3 regions of the Paenibacillus sp. P4_E11 genome follow, and region 3 is predicted to be linked to each of the others. Evidence: riboswitches for the same ligand, from Rfam matches in the RefSeq annotation. Region 3 holds a riboswitch; each other region holds the start of a gene.

What was found. Region 3 has a riboswitch for cyclic di-GMP ahead of AC1DWB_RS01070 (fibronectin type III domain-containing protein). Riboswitches for the same ligand answer to the same signal wherever they lie in the genome.
Region 1: linked by a shared signal. The riboswitch ahead of AC1DWB_RS06540 (hypothetical protein) and the one ahead of AC1DWB_RS01070 (fibronectin type III domain-containing protein) in region 3 are both predicted to bind cyclic di-GMP.
Region 2: linked by a shared signal. The riboswitch ahead of AC1DWB_RS27550 (serine hydrolase domain-containing protein) and the one ahead of AC1DWB_RS01070 (fibronectin type III domain-containing protein) in region 3 are both predicted to bind cyclic di-GMP.

The regions. Positions count from the first base shown of each region.
Region 1 covers NZ_JBFUIX010000010.1:34,857-42,350, reverse strand. The annotation lists gene pdhA (pyruvate dehydrogenase (acetyl-transferring) E1 component subunit alpha) at 1-1,041, opposite strand, end outside; gene AC1DWB_RS06555 (alpha/beta hydrolase) at 1,365-2,093, shown strand; gene AC1DWB_RS06550 (lipoate--protein ligase family protein) at 2,359-3,342, opposite strand; gene AC1DWB_RS06545 (molybdopterin-dependent oxidoreductase) at 3,489-4,844, opposite strand; gene AC1DWB_RS06540 (hypothetical protein) at 5,127-5,417, opposite strand; cyclic di-GMP riboswitch class I at 5,493-5,577, opposite strand; gene AC1DWB_RS06535 (YjcZ family sporulation protein) at 5,753-5,872, opposite strand; gene AC1DWB_RS06530 (glycine-rich domain-containing protein) at 6,037-7,206, opposite strand; gene AC1DWB_RS06525 (hypothetical protein) at 7,340-7,494, shown strand, end outside.
Region 2 covers NZ_JBFUIX010000112.1:5,131-12,624, forward strand. The annotation lists gene AC1DWB_RS27530 (FAD-dependent oxidoreductase) at 1-530, shown strand, start outside; gene AC1DWB_RS27535 (FAD-dependent oxidoreductase) at 448-951, shown strand; partial or broken gene AC1DWB_RS27540 (sigma factor) at 926-1,312, shown strand; gene AC1DWB_RS27545 (phytoene desaturase family protein) at 1,356-2,654, shown strand; cyclic di-GMP riboswitch class I at 2,661-2,746, shown strand; gene AC1DWB_RS27550 (serine hydrolase domain-containing protein) at 3,017-4,564, shown strand; partial or broken gene AC1DWB_RS27555 (lamin tail domain-containing metallophosphoesterase family protein) at 4,942-7,494, shown strand, end outside.
Region 3 covers NZ_JBFUIX010000002.1:23,593-31,086, forward strand. The annotation lists gene AC1DWB_RS01065 (fibronectin type III domain-containing protein) at 1-440, opposite strand, end outside; gene AC1DWB_RS01070 (fibronectin type III domain-containing protein) at 2,031-6,212, opposite strand; cyclic di-GMP riboswitch class I at 6,301-6,412, opposite strand; gene AC1DWB_RS01075 (CD3324 family protein) at 6,625-6,891, opposite strand; gene AC1DWB_RS01080 (zinc-dependent alcohol dehydrogenase family protein) at 6,888-7,494, opposite strand, start outside.

The DNA of each region.
Region 1 (7,494 bases), on a different contig from region 3:
CTGCTGTGTTGGTGTTTCGAACATGCTGTCAATCAAGCCAGGTATGGTCATCTTCTCCGTGGACTCTGCCTTCTTGATCTGTTCAGCAACGGTTTCTTTCGCTTCTTCCATGACTTTGTTCTCGTCTTCTTCTGTCCAAAGTCCCTTGCTTTCCATATATTTACGGAAACGGCCGATTGGATCTTTCTCCACCCATTCCGCTTCTTCTTCTTTCGTACGGTATTTAGTCGGATCATCTCCGGACATCGAGTGCGGGGAGAATCGGTAAGTAATAGCTTCAATTAGAGTAGGACCTTCGCCATTGCGTCCACGTTCAGCTGCTTCACTGACTGCTTTGTACACCGCGAGCACGTCCATGCCATCCACTTGTACGCTGCGAATTCCGGCGGCAAGACCTTTCTGTGCGATCGTCTTGGCTGCGGATTGCTTCTCGCGTGGAGTGGAGATCGCATAACCATTGTTCTGTACGACAAAAATAACCGGGAGGTTGAATGCACCTGCGAAGTTCATGCCTTCGTAGAAGTCCCCTTGCGATGAGCCGCCGTCTCCGGTATACGTAATCGCTACATTTTTCAACCCGCGCTTCTTGAAGCCCATTGCAATACCGGCAGCTTGAACGATCTGTGCACCGATAATGATTTGCGGCATAAGCACATTCACGTCATCCGGCACTTGCCCGCCATGCTGGTGGCCGCGGGAATACAGGAACGCCTGATACATAGGCAACCCGTGCCATACGATCTGCGGCATATCCCGGTAACCTGGACATACGAAATCTTCCTTCACTAATGCGAACTCGCTGCCGATCATCGCAGCTTCTTGCCCGGATACTGGTGCATAAAAGCCCAGTCGTCCTTGACGGTTCAAGCTTACGGCACGCTGATCCCATACACGGGTAAACACCATGCGGCGCATTAGCTCACGCAATTGTTCGTCGCTTAGTTGGGGAACGGCTTCTTGATCGATTACGGTTCCGTCAGCGGAAAGTATCGTCAACGGTTGAATGTCTTCCATCCTGACTTCGGATAAGGATTTGCTCATGGCGATCACCTCGAACTAGAATTGTTTGCTGCCTGAATTGAAAACTGTTATAGTATATTACATAACCTGTTCCACTAAACTGTGTAATACTGTACCTATGGAACGTGTATTTCTCGATAATATCAAGTATAACAGGGCATACTCATTATATAGTACAGTTTTCAAAAAAGCTAGTGACAACTTTCCCTGCTTGCTTCTTGATTGTTCCTTGATTCCATCCGTTTTCCTGATTTACTTCGGTTATTTTGTGCCAAAATCAACGAAATAACTCCAGGTTACTATTAATTCAGTCCCTAGGCTGGACTTCAGAAGGAGACTTCGCTATGGATCAATCCATTTATTATAAACGCACGATCGTTAAGGAACACATACCCTCTCTGCATCTTCATCAAACACGGGTTGTTCGAATTGCGCTCCCCCCGGGATATAACGAGCTGTTGACTTACCCCGTAATATACTGCCAAGACGGTGAAGATTTTATTAATTTTGGACGGATCGTGACTCAATTGACACGACTTGTGTTAGATGAGGGGTTGGAGCCTGCCATCATCGTCGCAGTAGACGTGGATAAGGCGGTGCGGACTGAAGAATATGCGCCTGAGGGTACGCGGTTCGAAGCCTATTGCCGATTCTTCGTGGAAGAGCTCGTCCCGTTCGTTGAAGACAAGTATCCCGCTCGACCTAACACGCAATCTCGTGTGCTGGCGGGAGACTCGCTCGGCGGGACGGTATCGCTGCACTTGGCGTTGGATTATCCGGCCCTGTTCTCCCGGGTACTTACGTTGTCCGGGGCGTTTCTTCCCAGCACGCAAGATCGGTTGCGCTTGGAAAGCGACTTGTCTTCGCTTGAACTGTACATGCTGATCGGATTGCAGGAGGAAAGTGTGGAGACGAACAGCGGGGTATTCGACTTCTTGGCCGCGAACCGAATCTCGAGACAGCTGTTGGAGGAGCGACATACACGATTGACGTATTTGGAGAAGGATGGCAAGCACATCTGGGGATTTTGGCAGACTGAGCTGCCGGAAGCTCTACATCATTTCTTGGGTTAATTGGGGTAGAGATAGACGGATTTTCCGTCTATCTCCGCGCTTTCCGCCTTGGCTTGGGCGAGTTAGACGCATTTTCCGTCTATCTCATCGTTTTCCGCCTTGGCTTGGGCGAGATGGACGGATTTTCCGTCTATCTCGTGGTTTTCCGCCTTGGCTTGGGTAGAGTTAGACGGGTTTTCCGTCTATCTCATCGTTTTCCGCCTTGGCTGGTGCGAGTTAGACGGGTTTTCCGTCTAACTCACACCAGTCACTGAGGGCAAACCCATCAACTGTCATACCTCAACTTCAAATCCGCCGCCTTCTGCTGAAGCTCGTCCATCGATGGTAGCTGCGGATGTCGAGTCGTCAAGCCCCCCCACTGCTGCAGCGTTTGCTGCAGAGCTAAGGCGAATGTGCGAATCGTGATCCCTTTACCGCTGGCAAGGTTGGCTAGGCTACCCATCGTTCCGGACTGAATTCTCGGGTAAGCCAACCCTGTGTCTGTACCGCCGTCTTCCCCAACCTGATCATACTCATTAGCTCCTGTTACTTCTTGCTTTGCTCCTGTACTAGCTCCTGTTGCTCTTGCCTCCGCTCCCGCATTTCCAGCAGCTCCTGCTCCGTCCTCGTCGATACCTTGAGGATTCTCCTCGCCGGTCGCCATCTCATAGAACATACGCACCATTTGCGCACGACGCTCCGCATGGCCCTCCACAACAACGAAAGCTTGCACGACATAAGCGTGTTGCTGTCTGCGTTGCGAGATGCCGCAGAACTTCCGCCCATCGATAGACAGATCGAAGTCGCCCGGACAATACGAACCTGCTACTTCACCCGCTTCGATATCTACACCGAACCGTTGAAGCGTTTCAGTAATAAGCTGGCGCATCCGCTCGAAGCCAGCCCGAAAGTTCGGCTTGCCCACCGCATTCGGTAAGATAAGCGAGACGTTCAGTACACCAGGATCCAGCGGAACCGCCGCCCCACCAGAGTTGCGAACCCCAACTTGATAGCCTTGAGCGCTAAGCCAGCGAATGCCCAGCTCCGCCATAGGCAGGCGACGGTCGCGCAAGCCCAGCACCAATGCCTTCTCATGACGCCAGACGTGGGCAACAGGAGCTGCGCCTTCACCGACCTTGCGGCACATGAGCTCGTCATAGGCGAACGGGATTAATATGTCACCGACAAGCGTCCTTGCGCTAGTGTCGTGGATATACAAACTATGTTCCTTGTTGTGTTGTTCGGTTTCATCTTCACTTCTGGATGCCATATGTAGTCGTACTCCTTTCTTAACTCCTCCATATTACGTGATTTCTATACAAAAAGAAATCAACTTGAATGAACGCAAAAAAACCTCGATACCCAATAGCTGTAAGGAATACAGCATCCGGTTCGAGATTTTCTAAATAAGGCGGTTTAGATGTTGCCCTGTTTGGGCTTCAAACCGGGGACCCATGCGTCAGTATCATACCCTCGCACTTCCCAGTAGCCAATATGTTCTTTGTCGATCAATTCAATGCTTTGCAACCACTTGACCGACTTATACGCATACATCTTCGGAACAATCAGTCTGACTGGCCCACCGAGATCTTGGGGAATTGGTTTACCATCCAACAATACTGCAACCATTACATCACTCAGTGCAGCCTGAGCCATCGTCAGCGTATCCGTGTACACGCCGTCGCCGGAATAAAATTTGACGAACTTCGCTCTTGACTGAACACCTGCCATCTCCAGCAGCTTAGCTAGCGGAATGCCTTCCCACGTGTTCTTATACACCGACCACCCGGTTACACAGTGAAAGTCGCTTACTTGTACACTGCGATTCAAATCGATGAACTGCTTCCAATCCCAGGATTGTGGTCGATCCACCAAGCCGGATATCGTGAACTTCCAATCATCCGAGGAGAACGCCGGAATCGGCGTTACACTATAGATGCGATATTCGCCTTGACTCCCTCCGCCAAGCGGCACCACGGAGTCAGGAAGAGGCTGCGGAGCCGGGAGCATCCGGTTGCCGTCTTGATTCGGATCGTACTTCGCCAGGTCGATCCCTCCACTACCTCCGCCGAATAGCCATCTGGCGAATTTGGGCCCGATAAGCAGCACCAGCAACCCCACGAAGCTCCAGCGAATGAACGTGCGGCGAGTATACATGACGTCGCGCAGCTTATCCGTGAGTGAGCGGGGAGAAGGTGACCATGTCTTGGCGCTGCCGCTGACATCCGATTCAGAGCTGGCCGAGATGGGCTGACGCGGAGTCTCCCGACGTGCGGCTCCATCTTGTCGATCACGCTGTAGCACTGCACCAGGACGCTTCATCTTCAACCATCTGCTGCGCGTCACGGAGTGGTATATGGCATACGGCACGCCAACCCAAGTGAACAAATCATGTACAACGAGCATCGTGTTCGTCCAAGTCGTTGGAAAATGGCGGAACTGCCACAGAACTATGCCAGATATAATCCACCCCGCGAGCAGCACTAGTACAACACCAAGGTTCCACTGCTGCTCAGGCTTGCCGCGCAGTTGTCGAATGTGCCGGATCATACGCGGCATGTACATGAGGATGATCAGAGCCGACAATACACCAAGCCAGATATGCGCTTGCTTCGTCCACACCCGTACGGCCCCTAGCTCGCCCCTGATTGAAGGAATGAACAGGATGATCCCGGTCACGGCGAGCAGCAGCACTAACCAGGCATTCCATGTGTGCAGCACCGATAGCTTCTTGCCATACGACTTCTTCCTCCACCAGTCCCATAACCTCATTAGACTCCGCTCCTTATCATCAATCGCCTGGTATTCGCCGTCCAACCTTGATATGTGCCGAGTTCAATTATTAATTCCATTGTATAGCAAATAAGAACGTGACGAAAGGCCGTCAAGCGGCAAAATAACCCCACAAAAGTGGAAAGTGACGTGAGGCCTTTGAAGCAAACTCCTATTACTTTGCGGGGGGCCCTAGATTTTACAGCACAAAAAAAGCACTACGCGTGTCCGTCGGCACAGACAAGAGTGGCGCTCTATGTAAGTGGCATTCCCTTCTGAGTCTTAAGCGAATCGACGTGCTGTCTTATTTTGCAGCAAGTGGAACAACGATAGGATCGATTCGTGATGCATGGAGCAGCGAAATGAAATCTTCACTTCCCCTTTCCAATAAAACGTGAACAGACTGTTTTTTTGCCCGATGACAAGTTCCACATCCCAGCAATTATCATTCAGCTTGTACTTGTCCCGGTTAAAAAATAACTTAGGTCCTTCAGACGTGTGATACATACCAAAAAAATCGCCGCCTACCTTGAAATAAAACCCTTGTTCGGCCACACTTGTCTCGCCGTACACAATCCATCATCTCCTTTATCCCTAATTCGTATCGCTAAGCCGTTCGAGGTATGAATAAAAAAACTCCAACCCTCTTTCGGTAGCTGGCTGGCTTGACCCGAAGGCTGTAGCCCCTGTAGCTTTGCGCCGCTGGCTTTCGCCAGGTTTGCCATTATCGAGAATGTTCGAAGTTTGTCGTAATTTCTATAGTTGCTTACCAAGCATAATCTATTGTGCGTCCTTGTACATCGTTCTTTATTCCTATTTTACTACTCAATATGTCACTATTCGTCTTCCATACAGGGAAAAAACCGGGCAGGGACCCGGTTTCCTCGGTGATCGTCCTTCAAGCCGTATTAAATAAAGCAAGAACGAAGGATAATTACCAACAGAATGAATAATACCAATACAATACCAACGCTTGAAAAAGGACTAACTACTCCACAACTTGCACCAACGCCTCCAACGAATCCCATATTCAGTCTCCTCTCTGCCTTACAATATCTGTGGCTGCACCACACTAACTACTGTATGAAGGTAGGGAGGGGAAGGATTGGATATATGCCTGTTTTCCCAAAACAATAAATGGTATTCACCATTCCATGACTTGTATATGTCCATGATAGTTGGTATGGCGTCGTCAGTCTGAGGAAGATCCTGACCCTTCGCTTCCGCCACCGTCTCCTCCGCCACCATCGTTGCTATCGTTGCCACCACTGCTCCCGCCGTCCGACCCGTAGCCGAACCATTCCCCGCTGCTATCTGAACCAGGATCGGATTCATTACCGCTGGCATCATGGCTTTGTTGATCACTAGAGTCGTTATCTATTTCAATGTTGCCTACTATATCGCTGTACGCCCCATCACCAGCCATTGTATCGGTAGATGATTCTGCCGCCCGCTTCTGTTCGTTCAGCATCTCGTTCATCTGCTTCGCGTAATCGGTCGGCTGGAGTACGGAGAACAAGAGCATCGCACCTGCAATCGAAGAGAAGTCCRTACCTCCGAATCCTTCGGTTCTCCCGCTGCTTCCTAATGATTGATTCTGCAGATTAGATTGTTTGTTAAGGTATGCTTGCTGGATTTGGCGTTTTGCTTCCCGGATCAACCAGTCGACGGTTAGCTCGACTTCGCGATGCATATCCACTGATCTTCCATTGAACAATGATTGTTTCAAGGCATCCGGTTGTAGCCGTTCCAACTCTTCAATATGATCTATGCCGAGCGGTCCCTGGAAAAACCCTTGCCATATACGCGAACTATAAGTCATCGGCACGAACAGCTGTGCATACACCCAGTCGAACCATGCTTTCTCCTCCGGCATTGGTGACGCTTTCAAATACGGAGCATGATGCACGGCGAAACCAATGAACTTATCGCAGAACTGCTGGTATTCTCGAGTGAACAAGAGCATTTCATGCCAGATATCATCCACCCGACTGCTGAACATAGGTACGTTCTTCAGCACCGCTACAATAAGGAAGTATCGCTTCAACTCCACCAAATGCCAGTCATATTCCGAAGATGTAATGCGCGAATGACGTTGCAGCACCCTGTATTTGATCCGTTCGGCGTATTCGCCTTCGGCAAATGCTTGTTCCAGACGATCTACGGCCGGCTGCAGTGGTACACCATAACGCAATCCAACTGAAGCAGGCGGCGAGCCATTGAACACCAGATTGTCCGAAACTTCTCCACGCTTAGCCCCTTTCCGGTTAGAACCACGATCGGATGAAAGTCGGGCGCTGCTGGTGAAGGTGAATACTGCTAGCACTCCAATGGCGATAACAATCAATACTGTAAAAGACATGTCGGACGTCACCTGCCTACCGGGTTGTTTTCCCTTTTTTTCCAGTATAACAGATTCGCCTCCATACGACACAAAAAAATGAATAGCCCTGCATCTATGGTATGATAGAGTAAACTTGACCTTGAGGTGGAAGATGACTCCGAATCGTAGATTATTGAAACTTCTGGCCCTTATTGAACTAGGCTTGGCGATCCTATTCGCGGCCGCTTGCCTGTATGTGTACCTGGTTCAACCCGATTCGCTGCAACTGCAATTCATGCTTGTCATAATCGGCTTAGCGGGAATTGT
Region 2 (7,494 bases), on a different contig from region 3:
ATGCCCGAATTCGTTATGACCTTTTAGTCGTGGCGGTCGGCAGCATCGTTCGGCGACCGGATCCCGATCAGGGCGGCGTCGCCTTGACCGACCCGCAAACCGCGGCAGACATCCGGGAGCGCTGGCGTGCCAATCTGTGGAAGTCTGCCGGCGAGACGAACCCTGAGGAACGAAAGCGACTGATGACAATCGCGGTTGCGGGAGCAGGCATCAGCGGTATGGAGACGTCCGCCGAGCTGGCGCTAGCCATTCGGAAGGAAGCATCGGCGCTAGGGCTGAATTCGTCCGATACCTCCGTCTATTTGCTGAATGCACAGGGGCGGCTGTTCCCGGAAGGGCCTGAGAAAGTTGGACGGAAGTTGGATCAGACGCTCAGCGAATGTGGTGTGACAGTGCTTCACAATCGTAAGGCGATGCGGGAGGAAGCAGGAGCGGTGACGCTCAGCAATGGCGATTGGCCTATGTGTATGGACGTTAGGTCTGATTCCGAATCCGGTCCTTCGCGGTATGGGCTTGCCGCTTACTTCTGATGGCCGGGTACTGGTGGATGAATGTTATCGCGTCCAAGGGATGCCGGGTGTATACAGCATTGGCGACTGTGCGAGAATCGTCGATCCGACGACTGGCAAGGCGGATCAGATGACGTGCAAGGAAGGCGGATTTCAGGCGCTCCAACTGGGGAAAATCGTGATTGCCGATCTGGAGGGCCGTTCCGCGCCGGTTCACAAATCTTTGATGGATGCCTTTGCCATCGGCCTGGGGGAAAATCGCGGATTGATGTGGGCACGCAAATGGGGACTTGATATTATCATAACGGGGAAGCTTGGGTGGAAAATCAAGAAACTGGCATGGGATTTAGCCAGTCAGCTTCGAACGAGACCAAGATTGCAATATTTCGAACGGCCCGGAAAAGGTGATACGGCGAATGGAGAAACTATACGATCAATTTAGAGCACTGCTGTTCACGCTGGCTTATCAGTTGACAGGCTCTGCGGCAGACGCGGAAGATGTGGTGCAGGACGTGTTTTTTAAGGCGTATGACGTTCATCCCGAACGTTTGGAGGAGCCGAAGGCGTATTTGTGCAAAATGGTAACTAATCGCTGCCTCGATCTGCAGAAGTCGGCCCGGAGGAGGAGGGAAGTGTACGTCGGTCCGTGGCTCCCCGAGCCGATTCGGACGCCGGAGGCGGATACGCTCGAGACGACGGTCGTCCGCCGTGATCTACTGTCTTACGCCATGCTTGTTCTGTTGGAGAGGCTGACGCCGACAGAGCGGGCGGTTTTCGTCCTGCGTGAGGCGCTGGGCTTCGAATTGATCTATCGGTGATTATGCCGAGCGAAGGAAGGTATGTTGGATGAAACAGTTTGATGTGGCAATCATTGGTGGAGGCATTGCGGGTTTGGTGGCATCGATTGAGTTGGCCCAAGCAGGTAAGTCCGTTGTCCTTTTCGAGAAGGCCAGCCAACTTGGTGGTCGGGCAATATCTGTCAAGAAAAACGGGGCTATCTTCGATCTTGGCAATCATGCAATAGTCAGGGGAGGGGCAGTGGATGAAATCTTTCAAGATTTAGGTATAAGAATGGAAGGGGGATCTCCTTCGGTAAACGTATCGGTTCTATGGAACAATAAGGTAACCCCTATGCTTAAATTTATTATCTCTCGAAACATAAGCTGGTCAGGTAAGATGGAGTTGTTAAAGTTTTTTACCAAACTTGGAAAAATCGATGCCGATTCAGTGCCGGCTATCAGTCTGCGGAGTTGGATTGAACAAGAACTTCGCGATCCGATGGTTCGTCATATATTTTACGCATTATTCAGGTTACAAACGTACTCACAAGCCCCAGATCACCAATTGGCTGGCCCCGTCATACGTTCTATGGCACGCGCGATGAAAAAGAATAGCATTGTCTATGTGCAGGATGGCTGGCAAACCTTAGTTGATCAGCTTTACGAAAAAGCAGTTCGGGCAGGCGTCTCCATGATGACAGGAACAAACGTTACGGAAATCGAGCATGATGGAGCCGTTCGTAAAATAAAGTTTGCTGACGGCCAAGAGATGGACATCACGCATGTGATTTCCGCCACCCCACCCGTAGTAACCTCCCAGCTCTTAGGAGATGCGGGTTGCAATTCTGTTTTACGTTGGAAAGAACAGGCTCGTGTCATTCAGGCGGCAAGTTTGACTCTTTCTTTGAAGCGGCTTCCAGTACCAAATCGATTTTCCGTTTTGGGTGTTGATCAACCCATATACTTCGTGAATCAATCGAAATTTATTCGATTAAGTGAAGATGGCACTTCGGTGGTACACATTGTTAAATATAATGGTACTGGTGGAACGGATCCAACAGCTGACGAACGACTCCTCGAACAAATATTGGACTTGATCCAACCGGGCTGGCAGAAGGAAGTCGTTGCTAGGCAGTACCTCCCCAACATAGTTGCAGCCTACGACTATATGCACTTAGGCAGGGAAGATCGATTTCCAGGTCCAGCCGTACCCGAAATTGCAGGGTTTTACGTGGCGGGAGATTGGGCCACCCATGGAGAAAATTTGGCAGATGCTGCGGCGGCAAGCGGAAGACGTGCGGCGCGGCGCGTGTTAAAGGATATGGGGGCGGGCCGTAAGGGTGGGCGGGAAACCATATTGGTGTGAGTGACAGGAAGAAAGCGGCAAACTGTCGAAAGGCAGTGACGCAAAGCCACGGATCTTCTCACTGTTCAAGTGATGACCGCCGGGCTACCCAATCTGCCAAACACGGCCTATGGGGTCGTGTTTGGTGTTGGAACTTTCTATAACTATTATACATCTAAAGAGCAGCTGTTTTTGGAAATCTACTATATCCAAGGGAATGAGAACCTCAAGAAATGGCTCATCGAATCGATTGATTTGGATCTTGAACAATACTATTGCCCGTTTTCTTTGATTCGTTGGTCTACACGATACTCATAAAGATGAAATTGACATTCAACATTTCCCTGAAATTATTAACAGAAAGATAACTAGGGATGGGTGGGATGGAAATGAGAATGAGATTTATAGTAATAATCTTGTGTGGTCTGTTCATCTTCCCCCTATTCGGTTCAGCGCGAAGCGATGGTAGTATGCAAGAAGAGCGATCTGGAACTTCAGTTTTCTCCGAAGTGGATGCGTATATTGCTCGTGAAATGAAACGACAACGTCTTCCGGGGCTGGCTCTCGGGATTGTACAGGGGGATCGTATTCTTTACCTTAAGGGATACGGTCAAGCTGATTCATCGGGTCGTCCTGTAACACCTGAAACCCCTTTCGGAATAGGTTCGATCGGCAAGTCGATTACTGCTATGGCCGTTCTGCAACTTGTCGAAGCAGGAAAAATTGACTTAGATGTACCTATACAGCGCTATATCCCCACTAAGTATAACGGTGCAGAGTCCATTACTGTACGTCAGTTACTTAATCAAACAAGCGGGTTCACCCAAATCTCAACATTTAGCAACACGCTGGCAAGTGTCAACGATCGATATCAAAACGCTATAGAGAAAAACGCCTTGTCTTATGCGGAAAAGTTTTTAAAGCAAACCAATCAAACCGAACATCCCTACAGGTATTCGAACGCAAATTATGTACTGCTTGGCTATATTGTGCAACAAGTATCCGGCCAGTCCTATGGCGACTATGTGAAGGAACATATTTTCAGCCCTCTGTCAATGCATAACAGCTTTATGACGCTCGATGAAGCAACTGTTAACGGACTGGCTACGCCCTACCGTCGGATATTGGGGTACAACGCTGCCTATCATGGCCCCTATGTTTATATTGCAGGGGATTCGCCGGCGGGTTACCTCTATTCCAGTGCGAAGGACATGAGCCAATACTTGATTGCCCAAATGAACGGCGGCCGATTTGAAGATGATTCCGTGCTCTCTTCGGAAAGCATACGACTTATGCAGACCGAACCTGTTCCGGGAACGTACGCCATGGGTTGGATGACAGATCACATTAACGGTTTACCGGTTATCGGTCAGCCGGGTGGCTCGATAGGCTTCCAAGCCCAAACTTATATTGTTCCGGAACAAAAACTGGGAGTTATCGTGTTCGCTAACGTACTTGACGCGATCGATGCTGCTTGGCCCAAAACACACGTCATTACGACTACCCACATCGCCTCCGGGGTCATAAACTTACTGAATGAACAACCGATTGGAGGATCTGGTCTAAGCATTTCGCAGAAATACTTGCTCGTAAATGGATTAATATTCATGCTCAGCGCATGGTTATTATACACGACCGCTCGAACTGCGAAGCGCTGTCTTGGGCCGTGGAGTCCTGACAATTCTGGCCATACTAAAATATCTATCAAAGTTATATCAAGAATTGTCCTGGATTTTGCAGGTCTGTTTATTGTCCTGATGTTGAGTATGACTCAAGTTGTGCCGGTATGGCATATTGCAACAATCTTTCAGCCGGATGTAATCCCTTGGCTGAAGATAATGGCTGTACTTATGGCACTGAAGGGAAGCATGGAATTTATTCGGTTGGTTCGGTCGATTTCGCATGAAAAAACATCAAAGTTGAAATGTTGAGAATCGTTCTTTCCTCGTACCGGCCATTACGCTGATCCTGGGCAAGTGGACTTTCTGGCCCGGACACCGCAACTCTGTTTTAGACACTGATTCAACATCTATCGAAAAGCAATCCACATGGCCATCTGTGTGAAACAGGTCGCATGAATGGCGATTTTGGATGTTCCCGCATACGAGTCATGTGGAATGCTATGTGTTGTTGTTAGGAAGTAGTATTTGAAAGGTCACATTAATTTGCCAGCCCAAGCGGTTTCCGCTTGGGCTATTTTTATGTAAGAGATTTGAGTACGTTAATAAAACCTTCATACCTACATAACACAGGTCAAATCATTCATTGTTATAGTATATTGATCTACCAGACTATCAGGAGGCACACAATGAAACGATTTTATCAGAAATGGATAGCATTTATTCTTGCTATCATGATGTTGACGCCGAACACAAGTTGGGTAACGGCAGCAGGTGCAAGTGATTCGATTCCAAGCCTGCTCATTACCGAATTGGTCGTGAATCCGAAAGGTGCAGCACCGGATTTATATGAATTTGTAGAACTTTATAATAATTCAAATGTACCTGTTTCGATGCAGAATTACGCGATGACGAATGTGGCTCCCAATGGAGGGAAGCAAGACTGGACGTTTAGCGATAATAATGTGGTACAGCCCTATCAATCGATCGTTGTGTGGGTTCGTAATATTGCTTCCAATGCCCAGGCACAAAATAGTCTGTTAACGAATACAGACTTCTTAACCTTCTACAATCTTCCAGCCAATACGAATATGACGTCGATTAACTCAAACGGCGGGATGATCAATACCGACACCAGAACCATTACGCTAGTGAATAAAGCAGACAACCGAGACATGGTTAAGGCTAAATATGTCTATACTGCAGCGCCGGGAGCAGCGCTGGATGGGAAAGCGGACATCTTCAAATATCCTGAGGACGGTTCCATCAATATGCAGAATCTCGGCAACGTTGATCCAACTCCGGGTTCCGTCGATCCATCGCAAGTACCACCTATTCCAGCCTCGCCGGGGGGTACTACGGACGTACCGGATCTGCTCATTACCGAGCTCGTGACGAACCCGGCCGGTCCGGCTCCGGACTTGTTTGAGTTTATTGAGCTCTATAATAACTCTGACAATCCCGTTTCACCGACGGGCTACTCGATTACGAGTCTGGCTCTCGACGGTTCGAAGGAAACTTGGCGTTTGACAGAAGATAAGATTATTCAGCCGCATTCCACGTTGATTGTTTGGATCCAGAATGCAACGTCTAATGGAAATTTAACCCTAGTTGATTTCTTGAATTTTTATAAGCTCCAAATGCGCCAAAGCGGTATTGCCATCGTATCGACAAAAGGTGGATTGCCCAACAATGATACCCGAACCCTTATTGTTGCGAACAACAGCGATCAAGAAGTGGTGCGTGCTACATATACGACCACGGAAGGTTCTCCTGACGGAAAAAGTATTGAATACAAATTCCCGGAGGATCGTACCACGGTTATGCAATTGGTTGGACTAGCAGACGTCCCGACGCCGGGTGTAGTAAAGCCTTCCCAAGTTCCGACTGCTCCGGGCTCTGCAACTGTAGATCTCCCGCCCGATATTATTCATACGCCGATTACGAGTACGGAGAAAATGGATTTAACGGTAACGGCCTATGTATACGATGAGAACCTGACTCAAAACGTCACATTGTCCTTTAGTACAAATCCGGATGCGGAGGATCAATATTTTCAAGATATTATCATGCAGCCGACTGCTCTTCAATCGCTTATCTATAAGGCAGTAATTCCACAGTCTGCGCTTCAGAATACGACCGAGTTGGAGTATTACATTACGGCGAAGGATTCACAAAATAAAACATCACGTGTTCCGACAAACACCAATTACAAAGCGCATGTGAAAGTACCAGTAGAACCAGACAAGCTCTCTTTGAATCTAAGTGACAATCAGTACGTACGCGGCAACCTACAAGTGAAAGGGATGGGCGGAAGTCAATCGGATTTGCAACTGAAGATCGATAGTCAACCCGTAACGAATACTGGAACTATTCTAACTCTCCCGGCTAAAATTGTATTTGAAGGCAGCGGTATAGAAGCATCCCTGGGATACAAGAACGGCGTATACGTAAACGACCAGCTCATTTACACGATCACACAGGATATCATGCAATATGCTATATGTGAAGTGCCGGTACCAACCAACGTATTACATGCCGGTATGAATAAAATCACTGTACGATCGGGCAATACAGTAGCTCCGGATGACTTGGCAGACAACCACGATGATTTTACAATTCGCAATATGAGATTAGTTTTGGGTGACGGGACCCCAATAACCGATCCGAATGTACCGGCTACTCAAAATATTAAATTAGGTGACGGCTTTCCGCCAAATCCGGCTACAGCCGTGTTATCCAAAGATTTTAATATGTCCGTTCCAGCCGCGTTGGCTAAATCGTTGTTGGTTGACTGGAATACGACCCCATTGGAGGATGGAAGCCATCAATTAACTTTAACGGATGCAACGAATGCATTGGCTCCCATTCAAGTGACGGTTCAAGTGGATAACACTTTGCCGGTCTTATCGGTTGCTTCCCCGGTAAACAATCAAAGCTACAAAGGAACCATTCCCCTTAGCTATGTTGCTAAGGATAGCGGCTCCGGTGTGAAGAAGCTTCAACTGACATTGGATGGATCCCCTATCGTGGACACATCCTCGTTGCGTGCTGTGGATTTACAGCCAGGGTCGCATCTTCTGAAGCTGACGGTCGAAGATAACGCTGGTAATGTGGCGGTTCAAGAAGTGAATTTCACAAGCGAGGAAGAAAATCCGCGTCCGCCGCATCTGGTAAGTCCTGCGGATCAATCCGCCGACGTTTCCACGAATCCTGTATTGAAGGTAAAGATTGAGGATCCG
Region 3 (7,494 bases):
GACGCCTGGCTGGTCCACTCGGTCATAACGCCCCCGACCGTATAACGGTATGGAGCCGACGGCAGTCCGGCGAGCGCATCGCTGGCCGAGCCGGTGATGGTGATCGTCGTGCCGGTTGAAGTGAACTGCACTCCGCTTAAGTCTGGGGGTGTTTTGTCGACGTAGATGTCGATAGATTGTTCGGTTGTGAATTGCCCGTCATTGACGGTGAAGCGGAATGTATGTGAGCCTTCCGCCAATGCCCCTATATTCAAAGCATTAAAACTCACATTCTGGGCGGATGCTGTATTCGTAATGGTTCTACTTTCTCGAGGTGCACTTTCATTATCAATATAATAAGAGACAATAAGGGAATCGCCATCCGCATCCGCTACGCTTACTGCCGGGATAAAGCTGGATTCGTTGCTGTAATATACCGAAGCGTCGTTTAATAGAGTCATAATAGGCGCAGAACTAACCTTAACAAACCACTTTGAGGCAGGGGTTTTAAATCCAAATGGTTCGTCTCCTGCTCCGTTGTCAGGATAGGTTCCTGCAGCCCCCGTTATGTATCCTTCAAACACCCCTGAATTATCAAATCCCCAAGTATTTATTGTTGTCCATCCCCATTGATCTTCAGTAATCCAACAGTCGTTTCCATTATTCGGATTACATACCGTTTGCCCTCCAGAATTTACATATTCCTGTCTGCTGTCAATAATATGATAAATTACCCCATAAACCTTCCACCTAGCACTACCAGAAGGAATGCCCGGCGCGGTATATCCTGGAGCATAATCAAGATAAAGCATACTCCAAGAGGACCAAGCTCCTGCATTGCTCTTCACTCTAACCCGATACCATTGTTTCCCTGTAGTAGATGTTGACACAATATGAGACGTTGCCCCTGAATCTACTATCCCGCTGTCATAATCTATGGATGCAAACAATGCGTTACTTGATCTCTGGACTTGGTAAGCTACTTGTGGGTCCGGATTATTAAAGGCCCATGTTATCGTTGGCGTATTCGGAATCCATCCGCTGACGATATCTGTCATAGTTGGTGGTATAACCGTACATGTGGTACATGGTGTTGGATCAACTCTAGTAAACCAAAGTGCGTCCCCGTCATCACGTGTACCATCCATAGGATAGCCGCCAAAATCCCAAACACTATATAAATAGGCCCCTTTTATGGGAGGATCATGATACGTATTTCCTTCTTCGTCTGTCCCACTACCTGCATTATTTCTAAAAACATCCCACTTGTATCCTTGATAGGCTGGTTCTTCTAAATTATTTGCTCTCCAACCGCCACTACTGCCTAATGGAATTATAGAGCTTCTACCCTGTTTTGGTGGAAACCCATTAGTTGCGTCGAATGTGTTATACAACCCATTACTTATTCTTCCAGTAACATTGCCGCTGCTATTAGCATCCTGACCACTCCAAAAGAAGAAGTACCCCGTTGCATCTAATCCTATTGCTCCGGACCCATAAAACATACTTGAATTATTATCAGAAATGGATTGTCCACTGTTCGGCATCTTAAATTTTATTGCTCCATTTGAGTAAGCCACATAGTATCTAATTCCGTCTGTAGCTATAGAGACGGCATTTACGGTCGAAGGCCAACTGTTCGTAACGTCATACTCTGAAACACCGTCTACCCGCCGCATGTCGACGCCACTCATTAAGTTATATAGGCTCCAACTGGTTACTTTGCTTTTGATAGTTCCGTTTTTATAAAGAACGTACCCCCTAAAGCTACCATTCAAAAATCCAGTTCTGCCATCATACCAATAAGCGGTGACGGCAATGGCTCCCTCTAAGGATGGAAAAAGATAAGACCTATCAACCCCGCTCGAATCCAAAACCATTGCTGACCTGAGAGCCGCCTCAGCCTTTCCGCCATCAAGAACTTTATCCACTTCAGGTACAACGGGTATCAGATTCCAGAAGATTGCAAATAAGAACATGATGCCGAGTACTCTATTTCTCCTTTTCATCCCCACTTTTAGTAACTCCTCTCAACGTACTGCACTATAATGTCACTCAATCGTATAACTAATCTTCGAATACTCATTCGTCTTCGCCTGGAACCGGATGGTGTTCGTCACCGTCTTCTCCGCGTTCCGGACCACATACTCGATCGTCCCCGGACGGAAAGCCATCACAATAAGATTCGTCCCGGCGATCGGTCCCGTTGCCAGCTCCGATGCCGGAGTAATCGCGCTCAGGTCGAGCGCTTCTATGTCGGCCGGATTGTAGACTACCTTGATGCGGCGCTCAGACATGCCAGCTTTCTGCGGAACCACCACGACAAAGTTAAAGATCGTGTCCTTGCCGACGTTAACCGTCAGTTCGGGGGTCGTCCTGACCTGCAGCGGTGACGTCCACCCGCTCTTCCCGCCGTCGCCTACCGCTCTTACGCGATAGATGTGCATCGTATTGGGATCCAGTCCTTCATGTAAGTACTGACTGTTAGCTAGACTGCTGAGGACAATCCCATCCACCTCGACATCATACAATCGAGCGCCTAGGACAGGACTCCATGTCAAACGAATCGAGTTCGTATCCGGTACCGCTTCGAAATTGATCGGAATGCCGGGAGGAGTCGCCAACACGACAAGAGTACTCCATTGGCTCCCTTCACTCCACTCACCGTAAGCATCGCCATTCTTGGCGCGGATTCGATAGGTATGAGTAGTATTGGGGTACAGCCCCGCATGTGTAAATGTCGACGATGTCCCGCTATCCAGAACAATGCCGTCGGCTTCCACATCGTAAGCGGCGGCCCCATTCACTTCGGACCAAGTAAGGCTGATCTGCGTACTGGACGCTTTGACATCGATGATCGCCGGGGTCCCCAGCGCCGTCACGCGGGATAATGTTTCGCTCCAATCGCCAGACAACGAACCGCTTTTGGCCCGTACCCGATAGAGATGACGCGTGTTCGGAGCCAGGCCCGCATGCTCATACGAAGTACTAGCTCCATTGTCGATCAGCACACCGTCGACCAAGACATCGTAGCCATCCGCCCCATGAACTGCATCCCAAGACAGCAGGATGGATGTAGGCGACATGACGGCAGTCAAGTTAAGAGGTTGTCCCAACCCGGTCGTTCTTGTGTACAGCTCTGTCCAATCGCCTGGCCCTCCGGCATTCACGGCACGGATTCTGTAGCTGTGCTGCGTGAAAGGCGTAAGCCCGCTGTGGAGATAGACCGTATTCAATCCATTAGGCAGAACTTGGCCGTCCACTTCAATCTCATAGCTAAGCGTTCCTACGACCGCGTCCCACGTTACAAGGATTTCCGTGCTGCTCGGCACGGTTAATTGCACATTCGACGGCACCGTCAGTAAGGTCCTGACCTGAATCAAGCTGCTCCAGTGTCCGGCTGTCGAAACGTTCCTCGCCCGGACTCTGTAGCTGTGTTCGGAACCGGCTATCAGCCCGGAATGGGTATACGAAGTAATGAGACCGTTACCGACCACGGCACCGTCGATTTCCAAGTCATAGCTCGAAGCCCCTGCCGATGGCGCCCACGATACCGTGATCGATGAACTGGAAGCAACCCCAGCCAATTGCGCAGGTGTAGTTGGTAGTGAGACGATCCTAACCGCGCGGCTCCACTCGCTGTTGCCGTCTGCATTGCTCGCTCTCACCCTGTACGTATGGGATGAACTAGGCTGAACAGCCGCGTGTGTATAACGGGCCGTAGCAAGATTCGAAACCACGATACCGTTAATTTCAAGGTCGTAACCAATGGAACCGGATACTGGATCCCACTCTACAGAAATGGAAGTGTCATAAGCCGTGCCACGGAGATTGGCCGGAACGCCCGGCAGCGCCGTCTTGACGATCAGCTCGCTCCACTTGCCCGATCCGCTCGAGTTTTTGGCCCTTACACGGTATGTGTGCTGCGTATTCGGATTGATCCCAGCATCCACATAGCGAGTCGAGGCTCCATTGTCGATAATCGTATCGTAGGCCTGAATCTCATAACCTGTCGCGCCAGTTACCGGGTCCCACTCTAGTGTTACTGAGTTAGATGTGGATGCAACCTGGATCGATTGCGGGATGGCAGGAAGCGTCCAATACCGGAGTACGGGCGACCACTCGCCGATCATATCGTCGAAATGCCCCTTCAACTGATACGTATGTTCGGTACCCGGAGCTAGATCCGTATGCTCGTAGACCGTGGTAGCGGGCAGTGTAAATGCTGTACCGTCCACTACGATGTCATAGCCATTGGCATTGGTAATGGGCCAGTTGAGCGTAATGCCGGTCTCTGTCGCTGTCGGCTGAATAACGGTCGAGATCGGATAAAGCTGGCTATGAGGAACCCGTTCCCGGAGCTGAGCTGCGCTGGTCCAATATAGATTCGCTTTCTTCCCTCCCGTGTTGCTGGAGTATTCCAGCCGAATGTCATAGCGCTTGCCCGCTTCTAGAACGATCGACCTGCTGGCGGTATTCGCATATTGCGCCCATGCATCTATCAGGAGCTCGTTGTTCACCCACAGCCTGACCCCGCCGGCAGCATCTAGGTCGAACACGTAGGCCTCGGAATAGCGAGGTTCGATCTGACCCGTCCATCGCACGGAGAACTGATTGCTCGCGATGCCTACCGGAGTCAGAATCGTGCTGGGCTGCAGCTGTACCATACTGTCGAGCCGGATCGAGGAAGGACCCGACAAATTCGTTCCGTTAAAATATTCGGCTTTCAGCCCATGCAGCGTATATTTGAGCAAGGTTTCGCCTTGTCCTCCGAATCCTGTAGCGATGAACGGCTTTTGATTGGCCGTCATGTTGCCGCCTACGGCAAATACTCCGCCTGTTCGAATCGTAAGATTGTTATTCACACTGACATCGCCACGGATGAAAAAGTCTCCGCGCGTCACGGTTAGATTCGCTGTTTGATTATTCGAAATGAGCTCGCCTAGAGCCAATTCCTCCTGGGCGTTCATCACCGCACTCGTATTGATGTGCATCGTATCCTCGATGAGAATTCGCTTTGCCTGCACAGAGGGCGATCCGTTGTTGAACTTCAAGGAGCCGGCATACAACTGATTGGCCAGGTGAAGACTGGAATTGTCTTTCAAATGTAGGGCCCCCGTAACCCACAAATGTCCGTACCCATCCTGTCCGCCGGGGGCATATGCATTCAAGATCAAATCCGCATTCGCGTTCACATTACCATCTACGATGAGAATCCCATAAACATCGATCGTAGCGTTCCGATTCACATTCAACCCGCTCACCATCACGACAACCGGTTGAGTGGGACTGCCGAATACAACGCTGGCGTCCACGTTCAGGTGGCCGGTCTTCACTATGACCGGAGAACGATGGCTGCCTATTATTTTTTGGCGGATCTCGGACGCATCGCAATGCGAACAATCTTCGGCTGCAAGTTCGTACTCGGTGAGAGATTGCTTCACGCTTTGAATTTGCTCGTTCATGTACCGATCGATCTCCGGTTGAAGTCCGTCCAGATGCATGAAGGCCGGAGCGTTGTGTTCGTTGATCATATTGCCGGAAATCAGTACTTTGTTCCCTGCTATCGTTCGGGGCTCCGGTGGAGGTGCAATCTGAGGCGTTGTTGAATCAACCGGAGCATAAGTCATTCTTGTTACAGGCACAGGTGTAGGAATAGGAGCTGGTGCAGACGTCAGTTGGATAATCTCAATATAATTAAGAGCCGTCCCGACTTGCTCCGCCGCTCCGCCTTCACCTAACGTCAACTTTCCATCTGTCACTTGGACGGTCTTGGTCTGTACGGCATGCTGTCCCGCAGGCAGTAAGGCAGCGTTCCATACGTTCATCCCTTCTATGAACAGCGTATTGGTGCTGGCATACACCGCATCCCCTACACTTACCGTTACGTTATAAGACCCACTCGGCAGGTCCATCTCCCATATGCCGCCGGTATGCATACGAACAAACGAATCGACCTCTGGTGCTTGATAAGTGCTACGACTGACGGTTGCGTCAGTATGGTCGAGATTCCATCCATAGCGGAGCCCATCGTGGTCACGGTGCAGTTCACCCGAATCGGCTATGTATCCGGCCGGAATACTAGAGGCTGCAGGCTGAAACTTTACTTTGACGGATACCGTTGCGGATTGCGCTAAGGCCTTAGGCACCACGATCATGAAGCTGGAAAAAACGGCTTGAATCAGCATAAGAACACACACGAATACTCCAATTCTCTTGATTGCAAGTGACATTCCTAGTTCCCCCTATTTCACTTTATATGGTTTTATTTTTAAAAAAATGAAAATATTAACTTATGTAAACGCAAAAAAACCAAGGTTCACGGGCAACCCGGCCGCCGTATCTGCAATCAACGATCTGTGAGGTCGTTGACCTATGATTTAGGCCCGTGGCTTTGCGTCCCCGCCTTTCGACGGGTTTGCCTTTTCAGTTAACTTGGTTCTATCATCCTACATCTGTGGTTCTTCTATCACTATATTAGTCTATCATTGGTAATAAAATCCTGCAAGACTAGTAAAATGTGAATTTCGACACATTTCGATAAGAGTCTAAAGTCCCTCTACTGTCAGCGCTCACGCATTTTGTCGGTGAAAGAATCACCGTCAACGGGGCTTTTCGCTCGCCTCATCCAATCTCCAGGATAAGTTAATCGGGGTCTACCTTGCCGTATACAATGAATTTGATCCGTTCTTCACTCAGCCCGAACAGCTCCGACAATCGTGATATTTCAAGGCCGCTTCTATATTGCAAGACGATCTCCAGATTCCGCTGCTCCAGCTCTTCTCGCAAACCACTCTCCGTCCCCCACGATTTACGCTCTACACTCGGTACATACACGTGAACGCCTTGGACGTACTTCTGAATTTCCTTAACGAGACTTTCTGAGTGAGCCGTTCTCAACATATGCCTCATACCAGCAGCACTTTGCCTGGCCGTCCCTTCTGTTCCGCCGCAACAATAGCCTGCCTGAAATGATGCAACTCAAAGCGCTCCCGAACTGCCGGCAGACGAAGCTGATTGCCCCGAATCAAGCGGAAGAGCGTCTGGAACGTCTCCTGCCACCTCGCCACCGTAACGCCCTGCATCCAATGCCGGAGATGAAACAGCCGAATGATAACCCCCGTGTCACGCACATGTTCGGATAAGTTAACCGGTTCACCGGACAACAGACCGATGCTGAGCACCGTTCCTCCCGAGCGGGTGCACCCAAGCAGCTCCAGGCTGCTCGCCCCGCCTACGCTGTCAATTGCCGCCGCTGCTCCTCTTCCAGCGGTGACATCCATCACACGCTCCCGAACGGAAGCGTCTGACGAGTTGATGACATGTTGCGAGCCTAGCTCAAGAAGCTCAGCGGTATGCGAATCATCCCGTGTCACTGAGATTAGACGGAAGCCGAATACAATAGACAACTGTGCCAGTATGCGACCGATGGCCGAGCCGCCGGCGTTCACAATCACCCAGTCGCCCGGCTGCAGGTGCAGAATATCCGTGCAGAGTAGCAGCGCAGTAACAGGG